DNA from 3 places in the Micromonospora sp. NPDC049645 genome. Region 1 is predicted to be linked to each of the others. Evidence: riboswitches for the same ligand, from Rfam matches in the RefSeq annotation. Region 1 holds a riboswitch; each other region holds the start of a gene.

Region 1 (3,271 bases):
TCAACACGGCCGCCAGCGACAGGTGGACCACGCCCTTCTCCGGGCCGAGCCACCGCAGTTGGGAGTCGGAGGTGAGCAGGCGGTAGAGGGCGCCCATGTCCGCCGCCATGGTCGCCACGTCCAGGCCCACGAGGCGCTGTGCCTGGTGGACCGCCGCCGCCACGACGATGTCGTTGCCTCGACCGATGGTGAAGGTCAGGCCGTGGCCCTCCAGCGGCGCGCCCACGCTGTCGACGCCGTCGGTGTGCAGGACGACGTAGGCCGCGGAGTAGTCGCCGTCCTTGTTCATCGCGTCGGAGCCGTCGGCGGTCAGGGAGGTGGGGAAGCGGACGTCCTGCACGGTGACAGCAGTGATCTGCGGCATGCGCTCCTCGCCCGGCTCGACCAAAGATCAGATGATCACTGGGAGTATACGGAGGGCCGCTTCGGCCCGTCAACGATGTCGATCACCACGGACCCATAGTCATATGATGTTTCTGGCACCGGGGTAATCCGCCTTGCCGGCCGTGGTGGCAATTGACCGGCCGAGTGCGCGGGAACGAGGTCGCCGAAGATTAGATGTTCTACGCGAGTAAGAGAGCATTGACGGTGGCATATGCGTCCGGTATGCGGTGCTGCCACCTCGATACGTCACATCTCTGTCCACTGTCCAAACCGGCCGGGAAGCCCGTCTCCGCGGCCCGGCCGCGGTCGGGTCGCGCCGGGTCGATGGCTCGGGTGATCGTCATCACCAACCGACCGCCGACACGCCCGAGACCGACATGTGGGGTGTGACAACGGCTGCGTCCCTATATATGGTGTCGAGCGCAGCTGGTTCGGCCGCTCATCCGGCGCGGTCGAGGCAACAGGGAACCCGGTGGAAATCCGGGACTGTCCCGCAGCGGTGAGTGGGAACGACCGCCGTCATCAGCACTGGGCCACCCCTCGGCCTGGGAAGCGACGGCCAGTAGGAGACCGGCGACCCCGGTCGTGCCCACGAGTCCGAAGACCTGCCAGCGCGCCGCGTACCCGCACCCGGGTGGGCGGCGGTCCGAAGCCGCGTGGGACGGCCGACGCCACCTGGACCCACGCCTGGCTGGCGTGGCGTCCGCCGGTGTCTGTCCCCTCGCGTCCGGACCACCAGGTCTCGAACTCCGAGGAGCGAGTGGTGACAGTCACCGAGGTAGTCCCGACCAGCGGCGACGCGGCCCTGCGGCGCACGCCGATGCAGGTCCGCAAGCGCGACGGCGACACCGAACCCGTGGACGTGAACAAGATCGTCCGGGCGGTCGAGCGGTGGGCCGACGACCTGACCGATGTCGACCCGATGCGGGTGGCCACCCGCACGATCAGCGGCCTGTACGACGGCGCGACGACGGCCGAGCTGGACCGGCTGTCCATCCAGACCGCGGCCGAGATGATCGGGGAGGAGCCCCAGTACTCGCGCCTCGCCGCGCGGCTGCTGGCCGGCTACGTCGACAAGGAGGTACGTCGACAGGGCACCACCTCGTTCAGCACGGCGATCCGGGTCGGTCACGCCGAGGGTCTGATCGGCGACGACACCGCCGCGTTCGTCGCCGCACACGCCGCGACGCTCGACGCCGCCGTCGACCCGGACGGCGACCGCCGGTTCGAGTACTTCGGCCTGCGCACGGTGTACGACCGCTACCTGCTGCGCCACCCCACCAGCCGACTGGTGCTGGAAACTCCGCAGTACTGGCTGCTGCGGGTGGCCTGCGGTCTGTCCCGGACGGCGGACGAGGCGGTCGACTTCTACCGGCTGATGTCCAGCCTCGCCTACCTGCCCAGCTCACCGACCTTGTTCAACTCCGGCACCCGGCACACCCAGATGTCGTCCTGCTACCTGGTCGACTCGCCGCGCGACGAACTGGACTCGATCTATGCGCGGTACGCCCAGGTCGCCAACCTGTCCAAGTTCGCCGGCGGCATCGGCATCGCCTACTCCCGGGTGCGCTCCCGGGGGGCGCTGATCCGGGGCACCAACGGGCAGTCCAACGGGATCGTGCCGTGGCTGCGGACGCTGGACGCGAGCGTCGCCGCGGTCAACCAGGGCGGCCGGCGCAAGGGCGCGGCCTGCGTCTACCTGGAGCCGTGGCACCCGGACATCGAGGAGTTCCTGCAACTGCGGGACAACACCGGCGAGGACGCCCGGCGCACCCACAACCTCAACCTGGCCAACTGGATTCCGGACGAGTTCATGCGCCGGGTCGAGGCCGACGAGATGTGGTCGCTGTTCGACCCGCACGCGGTGCCCGAACTACCCGACCTGTGGGGGGAGCGGTTCGACGCCGCGTACCGGGAGGCCGAGGCGCAGGGTCGCTACGTGCGGCAGGTCCCGGCCCGGGAGCTGTACGGGAAGATGATGCGGACCCTCGCCCAGACCGGCAACGGGTGGATGACCTTCAAGGACGCCGCCAACCGGCTCTGCAACCAGACCGCCGAGCCGGGCAACGTGGTGCACCTGTCCAACCTCTGCACCGAGATCATCGAGGTGTCCAGCGACGCCGAGACCGCCGTGTGCAACCTCGGTTCGGTGAACCTCGCCGCCCACCTCACCGACGGGGGAGTCGACTGGGAGCGGCTGCGCGCCACGGTGCGGACGGCGGTGACCTTCCTCGACCGGGTCATCGACATCAACTACTACCCGACCGCGCAGGCGGCGGCGAGCAACCCCCGCTGGCGGCCGGTCGGGCTCGGGCTGATGGGGCTCCAGGACGTCTTCTTCGCGCTGCGGCTGCCGTTCGACTCGCCAGCCGCCCGGGAGCTGTCCACCCGGATCAGCGAGGAGCTGTACCTGACCGCGCTGGAGACCTCCGCCGACCTGGCTCGCGACTTCGGGGCACACCCGGCGTACCCGCAGACCCGGGCCGCGCGGGGCCAGCTGCAACCCGACCTGTGGGGTGTCGAGGGTACGCAGACCGCGCGGTGGGACGCGCTGCGTGAGCGGGTCGAGGCGTACGGGCTGCGCAACTCCCTGCTGGTGGCGGTCGCGCCGACCGCGACCATCGCCTCGATCGCCGGGTGCTACGAGTGCATCGAGCCGCAGGTGTCCAACCTGTTCAAGCGCGAGACCCTGTCGGGGGAGTTCCTCCAGGTCAACACCGCGCTGGTACGTGAGCTGAAGGCCCGTGGTCTGTGGACCGAGCGGATTCGCTCGGCGATCAAGCGGGCCGAGGGGTCGGTGCAGGACATCGCGGAGCTGCCGGCCGGCGTACGCGAGTTGTTCCGCACCGCCTGGGAGCTGCCGCAGCGGGCGCTGATCGACCTGGCC
Region 2 (3,271 bases), on a different contig from region 1:
CAACCTCCAGCGACGCAGGTCGGTGGCGGCTCGCCTGCCTCGGCCGGCAGACGTGTCGCGGTCAGGTCCGGGCGTAGCGCGGCACGTACTCCTGGCCGCTGAGGGACTGGATGGTGGCCATCAGGGTGTCGGTGAGGCGGCGGACGTCCGCGGGCGCGTCGATCCGCACCGGGATCGCCGGCCCGAAGGTGATGCTGATCGGGTGGCGTCGGGGAAGGCGGGCACCGGGCGGACGTACGCGGTCGGTGCCGCGGATGCCGACCGGAATGATCGGGACGCCGGCCTGGTGGGCGAGGCGGACCGTGCCGGTGCGACCACGGTAGAGGCGGCCGTCGGGAGAACGCGTGCCCTCGGGGAAGATGGCGACCAGGCCGCCGGAGCGGAGTACGGGGATGGCGGCGTCGAACGCCGAGAGGACCGCGCGGCCGCCGCCCCGCTCGACCGGAATGGCGCCCAGGCCGGTGACCGCCCGCCGGGTGAGGTGACCGAGGGGCCCCGGAGAGCGGAAGTACTCGGCCTTGGCCCAGAAGGCGACGTGTCGGGGGGTCAGGATTCCGAGGAACAACTGGTCGGCGATCGACAGGTGGTTGGCGGCCAGGATCGCGCCTCCGGATTCGGGGAGGTGACCGAGGCCGGTGACGGTGGGACGCCAGGAGTGGCGGAGGTATCGGCCGATGGTGCGCTGGGCCACTGCGTACAGGGGTGGGGTCTCGGTCATGCGGCGGGTCCAAGGTGGGCGGTGAGGGTGGCGTCGAGGAGGACGTCGGGATCGGTGGCGCCGGTTGCGAGGGTGAGACTGCCCCAGTTCCACAGTTGGGCGAGGCCGTGCAGGTTGGCCCAGAGTGCTGCGGCGACGACCTCGGCTGGTGGCTCGGGCTCGGGCCGGGCCTGCGCGACCAGGTCGGTGAGGAGGCGGAACAGCGGCAGGCTGAGCTCGCGCAGTCCCAGGTGGCCGCTCTCCAGCAGGTCGTGGCGAAACATCAGCTCGTATCGGCCGCGGCGGGTGGCGGCGAAGTCGAGGTAAACCCGGGCGAGCGCGGCAAGCCGGGCGCGTGGGTGGTCGCCAGTCGTCCCGGTCAGGGTGGAGTTCGCCCGGGCGGCGAGGTCGGTGAAGCCGTCGCGGGCGATCGCCGACAGCAACTCCAGGTGGGTGGGAAAGTAGCGGCGCGGCGCGCCGTGCGAGACGCCGGCGTGTCGGGCGATCTCTCGCAGCGACACCCGGGACGGACCCTCGTTGTCGAGCAGTTCGCCACCGACCCGGATGAGGCGTTCGCGGAGACCCTCGTCAGCGTGCACAGACGCTGTCTACCAGAGGTGAGTAGACAACGTCTACCCTGCTGCTGCCGGTCGCCACGTCGTCCCGGGTTCGTCCGGGGCCGCTATGGTCTGCGGTGGCACAAACGTTGCGAGGTGCCCCGCGCGAGTGGGGAGAATCGGGAAGCCGGTGTGAATCCGGCACGGGCCCGCCGCGGTGACCGGGGAGCTGCCACCCACGCGTACCAGACGCAGCCACTGGCCCTGAGGGGCTGGGAAGGCGGGTGACCAGCGTAGATCCGGGAGTCCGAAGACCGGCCTCGCGTCATGGGCCCCGTGAGGGGCACGAGCGCAGCGGGAGCCTGCCTTGAACACCGGACTCTACGAGACCATCCACCGCCGCCGGGACGTACGGGCCCAGTTCACCGGGGCGCCGATCCCCGACGAGACGTTGCAGAGGATCCTCACGGCGGCGCACGCCGCGCCGAGCGTCGGTCTCTCCCAGCCCTGGGACTTCATCCTGGTCCGCGATCCGCAGCTGCGGCAGGAGTTCCACCGGCACGTGGAACAGGAGAGAGACACCTTCGCGGCCACCCTCGACGCCGCGGCGGCGGAGCGCTTCGCCCGGATCAAGATCGATGGTGTACGCGAGTCGACGGTGTCGGTCGTGGTCACCTACGACCCCGAGCGGGGCGGACCGGCCGTGCTCGGCCGTCACGCGATCGCCGACGCCGGCCTCTACTCGGTCTGTCTGGCGATCCAGAACCTGTGGCTGGCCGCGACCGCCGAGCAGCTCGGCGTTGGTTGGGTCTCGTTCTACCGGGAGCCGTTCCTACGCGACCTGCTCGCCATCCCGGCCAGCATCCGCCCCGTGGCGTGGCTCTGCGTCGGCCCGGTCACCCATCTGGAGCAGACGCCGGACCTGGAACGGCACGGCTGGCGCCAGCGACGCCCGCTGTCGTCGGTGATCCACCACGATCGGTGGACAACCGGGTGACCGGGTGACCGGGTGACTGGCGCGGCGCAGCCGGCGGACCGTACCCGTCGGCGGAGTTCAGTGGCCACGGAACGCCTCCTCAAGCCACCACGAGCCGCGCGCGGCGGACACCTTGGCGTCGACCACCATCGGCCGCGTCCGGGGTCCCGCGAGCCACGTGCGTAGCGGTCCGAGATCGTCCACGGTCCGCACGGTCACCCCGTCGCAGCCGTAACCACGGGCGATGGCGGCCAGGTCGGTCTCGGGGAAGGTGACCGTCTCCAACGGGTGCCCGTCCGGGCCGAAGTGGTGCACCTCGGCGCCGTACGCCGCGTCGTCGTAGATCACCACGAGCAGGGGTAGCGCCAGGCGGACGGCGGTGACCAGCTCGGTCGCGGACATGACGAAGCCACCGTCGCCGAGCGCGGCGACGGTGAGCCGGTCCGGCCGGGCCACCGCCGCGCCGAGCGCACTGGCCAGGCCGAGCCCGACCGACTGGAACGCCTGCGTGAAGCAGAATCCGGCCACGTCCGGCACGTCGAGCCACATCGACGGGTAGCCCATGAAGTTGCCGGAGTCGACCGCCACCGTCCGGTCGGGCGGCAGCAGGTCGTCCAATGCGGCGGAGAGCGTCCTCGGGTCGATTCTCGCCGGGGCGTCGGCCCGCGCCGGGGCGCTCTCGTCCCGGTACGGGACCGTCCGCCACCGGCCGTGGTCGCGGATCCGTTGCGCCAGCTCCGGCGTACGCCAGCCGCCGGCCCCGCCGCCCGCGGGCCCCCTGCGGGCGGCGGCGCCCAGTCGCGCGAGCACCTCCTCGGCGACCGCCGCCACCTCGCCGGTCACCGCCACGTCCACCGGGCGGTTCACCCCGAACGCGGCCGGGTCGCGGTCCACCTGGACGACGACGGCCGAGGGCGCAATCAGTTCCCCGTGCCGGGTGGTCCACATGTTCAGCGTGCTGCCCCACGCGACGACCAGGTCCGCCGCGCCGATCAACTCGGCCGCGAGGGGGGTGGCAAAGCCGCCGGCCACATCGAGGTT
Region 3 (3,271 bases), on a different contig from region 1:
GCGCGGGCCATCGGCGGGACCAGGTGGTCGATGACCACTGCGTGCGCCCGCCGCTTGGCCTGGGTGCCCTCACCGGGGTCGTTGACGATGAACGGGTAGACCAGCGGCAGGTCGCCGAGGACCGCGTCGGGCGCGCAGTCGGCGGCCAGGCCGAGACCCTTGCCGGGCAGCCACTCCAGGGTGCCGTGCTTGCCCAGGTGCACCACGGCGTCCGCGCCGAAGCCGCCGTCCGCGACGGGAGCGCTCAACCAGCGGTACGCGGCCAGGTAGTGATGGCTGGGCGGCAGGTCCGGGTCGTGGTAGATGGCGATCGGGTTCTCCCCGAAACCGCGGGGTGGCTGGATCAGCAGCACCACGTTGCCGAAGCGCAGCCCGGCGAGCACGATGTCCCCGCCGTCGGTGTACAGCTCGCCGGGCGGTTCACCCCAGTGCTGCCGCATCCGCTCGCGCAGCTCGGCCGGGATCTGGTCGAACCAGCGCCGGTACGTCTGCCCCGGTATCCGGGCCTCGGCCGCGGCCAACTGCTCCGGGGTGAGCCACTCCACATCGTGACCACCGGCGGCGATCAGCGCGTGGATCAGCGCGTCCCCGTCGGCGGGTGGCGGCGCGTCGCCCAGGTCGTAGCCCTCCTCGGCCAGCGCGGCGAACAACCGGACCGCCGAGACCGGGGTGTCCAACCCCACGGCGTTGCCGACCCGGGAGTGCTTGGTCGGGTACGAGCTGAGCACCACGGCGATCCGCTTGTCGGGGTTGGGCACATACCGCAGCCGGGCGTGGCGCACCGCGATCCCGGCGACCCGGGCGGCCCGCTCGGGGTCGGCGGCGTAGATCGAGAGGCCGTCCGCGTCGATCTGCTTGAACGAGAACGGCACGGTGATGATCCGGCCGTCGAACTCGGGGATGGCCACCTGCATCGCCGCGTCCAACGGGGACAGTCCGGCGTCGCTGTCGGCCCACTGCGCGCGGGTGCTGGTCAGGCAGAGCGCCTGGATGATCGGCACCTCCAGGGCGGCCAGGGCGCCGACGTCCCAGGCGTCCTCGTCGCCGCCCCCGGAGGCGTCCGCGGCGACCGCGCCGCCGGCCGCGAGCACGGTGACCAGCAGGGCGTCGCAGCGGCTGAAGAGTTCGAGCGGGCCGGCGTGGCCGGTCAGCCCCCGCAGCGAGCCGCAGAAGATCGGCAGGGGGTTGCCGCCGGCCGCCCGTACCGCCTCGGCCAGCACGTCGACGAACCCGGTGTTACCGGCGAGGGCGTGCGCCCGGTAGAACACGATCCCCACGGTGGGCTGATCCGGATTCGTGACGTGCTCACCGTGCAGGCCGTACGCCGGGGTGGCTGAGGGCGGGGCGAAGCCCTCGCCGGTGAGCAGCACCGTGTCGGAGAGGAAACGGGCCAGCTGCCCGAGGTTATCCGGCCCACCCTCCACCAGGTACGCGAGCGCCTGGGTGACGACCCCGGACGGCACGGTGGAGATGGCCATCAGCTCGGCGTCGGGCAGCGCCTCGCCGCCGAGCACGACCGTCGGCACACCGGCGGCGAGCACCGCGTCGAGACCGTCGGGCCACGCCTGCCGACCGCCGAGCAGGCGTACGACGACGAGGGCGACCCCGTCGAGCAGGGCCGGCACCTCGTCGGCGGCGACCCGTGCGGGGTTGGCCAACCGGTAGTCGGCGTCGCTGGCGCGGGCCGCCAGCAGGTCGGTGTCGGCGGTGGAGAGCAGCAGAATGCGCACGGCAGGCTCCGGAAAGTGACGCCCCGAACCCTCACGGGTGACCGGAACGATGCGGGTGGGTAATGCGTCAGCCGGTACGACGGCCCGGGTGGACGACACACCGACGCGGGCGTCGGGGTCGGTCAGCGGCGGGCGCCCGGCTCAGTGGTGCCGGTGGCCGGTGTCCTCGGAGCGCACTGCCTGGAGCGCAAAACGACGATGTTCGTCGATGAATGAGACGCCGTGCGTCATCGGGTCCTCCTCGGGTGTCCACGCCCTGGGGTACGTCCCGACGGCCGAAGTATCCTGGCTTCCGGATCGACGCTCTCCCCCGGCCTTCCAACCGCAGACACACGGCCGTGACTCACGAGGGGGGATCGCTCCCCGGTGACAGTGGCGGGACCGCGTCGGAATTGCACCGACTTCCTTCACTGCCGTCAGGCCGCGAATGCTGCCACATCGGCGCGCCGCCGGTCAACGCAGGCCCCGGCGTCACCTACCCGCGATCACGAGATTGACCTGCGGAAATATCGGCGCGCAAGGGTTGTCTCATCGCCCCGACGGCAGGGCTCCGCCCTGGGTTACTCCTCAAGGCGTCGCGGCCGGCGGGTCAGTGACAGCCAGCCGAGGAAGCGCGCGTGCAGCACGGCAAGGTCGGGGCGACCGCCGAGTTCGTACAAGTCGTGGATGGCCTCGTTCATGCAGGACGTCAGGTACAGGGCCAGCGCCAGCGAGTGGCCGTAGAACTCGGCGACGAGATCGAGTTGCGCGCGGGAGCACGGCCACGCGGCGGCGCAGTTGCGGCACAACCAGGCGGGACGCATGGGTAGGTGCGGTCGGGACCGAAGACTCACACCATGAGCCTGCTCACCGCAACCGCCGCTATCCATCACAGGCCGTGATCCCTCGACGGATGACTTTCTTCCGCTCCCCGGATGACCTCCCGCTGCGGCCATCCGGTCAGTGGATAAGCTGGCCCTCACACTTGAGCGGGAAGGGAGCCATCCGTGAGCGTCCGGACAACTGCCGCGCTTACCATCTCCGACCTGCTGTGGGACCGCACCGACATGCTCGACGCCTTGGCCGCCCGCGATGTCGCGCAGGTATTCCGCCTCGTCCAGCGAGCCACCCACGTCAGCCAAACCACCCTGGGTGTCGCCACCGGGCTCAGCCAGGCGCAGGTCAGCGAAATCACCAGCGGTGCTCGCCGGGTCAGCAGCATCGACGTCCTCGCCCGCATCTGCACCGGCCTGTCCATGCCACGCCACGCCCGGATGACGTTCCTGCTCGGCGAACGCGACCAGACACCGACCGAACGGGACGCCAGTGGCCCGCAGGTCACGAAGGTTCTGCGGGACAGGCGCGCCGATGTCACCGCGATCTATTCCAGCCGGTCAGCTTTCGTGGCGGACCTGCCGCCGCACGTCCTCTTCGACCATGCCACGGACATCCGGGCGTCCGGCCTGTCGCTCAACCTCATTTGTCAGCAGTACGCCGACAACCACCTCCTGAAGCTCCTCGCCGCCGGCACCCGCCTCCGGTGCCTGTTCCTCGATCCCGCC

Evidence for each region. A riboswitch is a leader RNA that binds a small molecule or an ion and turns the genes downstream of it on or off. The one in region 1 is predicted to bind cobalamin.
Region 2: linked by a shared signal. The riboswitch ahead of bluB (5,6-dimethylbenzimidazole synthase) and the one ahead of AB0J33_RS25880 (ribonucleoside-diphosphate reductase subunit alpha) in region 1 are both predicted to bind cobalamin.
Region 3: linked by a shared signal. The riboswitch ahead of cobN (cobaltochelatase subunit CobN) and the one ahead of AB0J33_RS25880 (ribonucleoside-diphosphate reductase subunit alpha) in region 1 are both predicted to bind cobalamin.

What each region holds. Positions count from the first base shown of each region.
Region 1 covers NZ_JBFAOI010000014.1:107,765-111,035, forward strand. The annotation lists gene AB0J33_RS25875 (L-fuconate dehydratase) at 1-364, opposite strand, end outside; cobalamin riboswitch at 795-1,012, shown strand; gene AB0J33_RS25880 (ribonucleoside-diphosphate reductase subunit alpha) at 1,205-3,271, shown strand, end outside.
Region 2 covers NZ_JBFAOI010000010.1:37,161-40,431, forward strand. The annotation lists gene AB0J33_RS22020 (lysophospholipid acyltransferase family protein) at 62-718, opposite strand; gene AB0J33_RS22025 (TetR/AcrR family transcriptional regulator) at 715-1,296, opposite strand; cobalamin riboswitch at 1,392-1,592, shown strand; gene bluB (5,6-dimethylbenzimidazole synthase) at 1,622-2,251, shown strand; gene AB0J33_RS22035 (thiamine pyrophosphate-binding protein) at 2,309-3,271, opposite strand, start outside.
Region 3 covers NZ_JBFAOI010000005.1:259,107-262,377, reverse strand. The annotation lists gene cobN (cobaltochelatase subunit CobN) at 1-1,730, opposite strand, end outside; cobalamin riboswitch at 2,009-2,138, opposite strand; gene AB0J33_RS14820 (hypothetical protein) at 2,291-2,563, opposite strand; gene AB0J33_RS14815 (DUF5919 domain-containing protein) at 2,717-3,271, shown strand, end outside.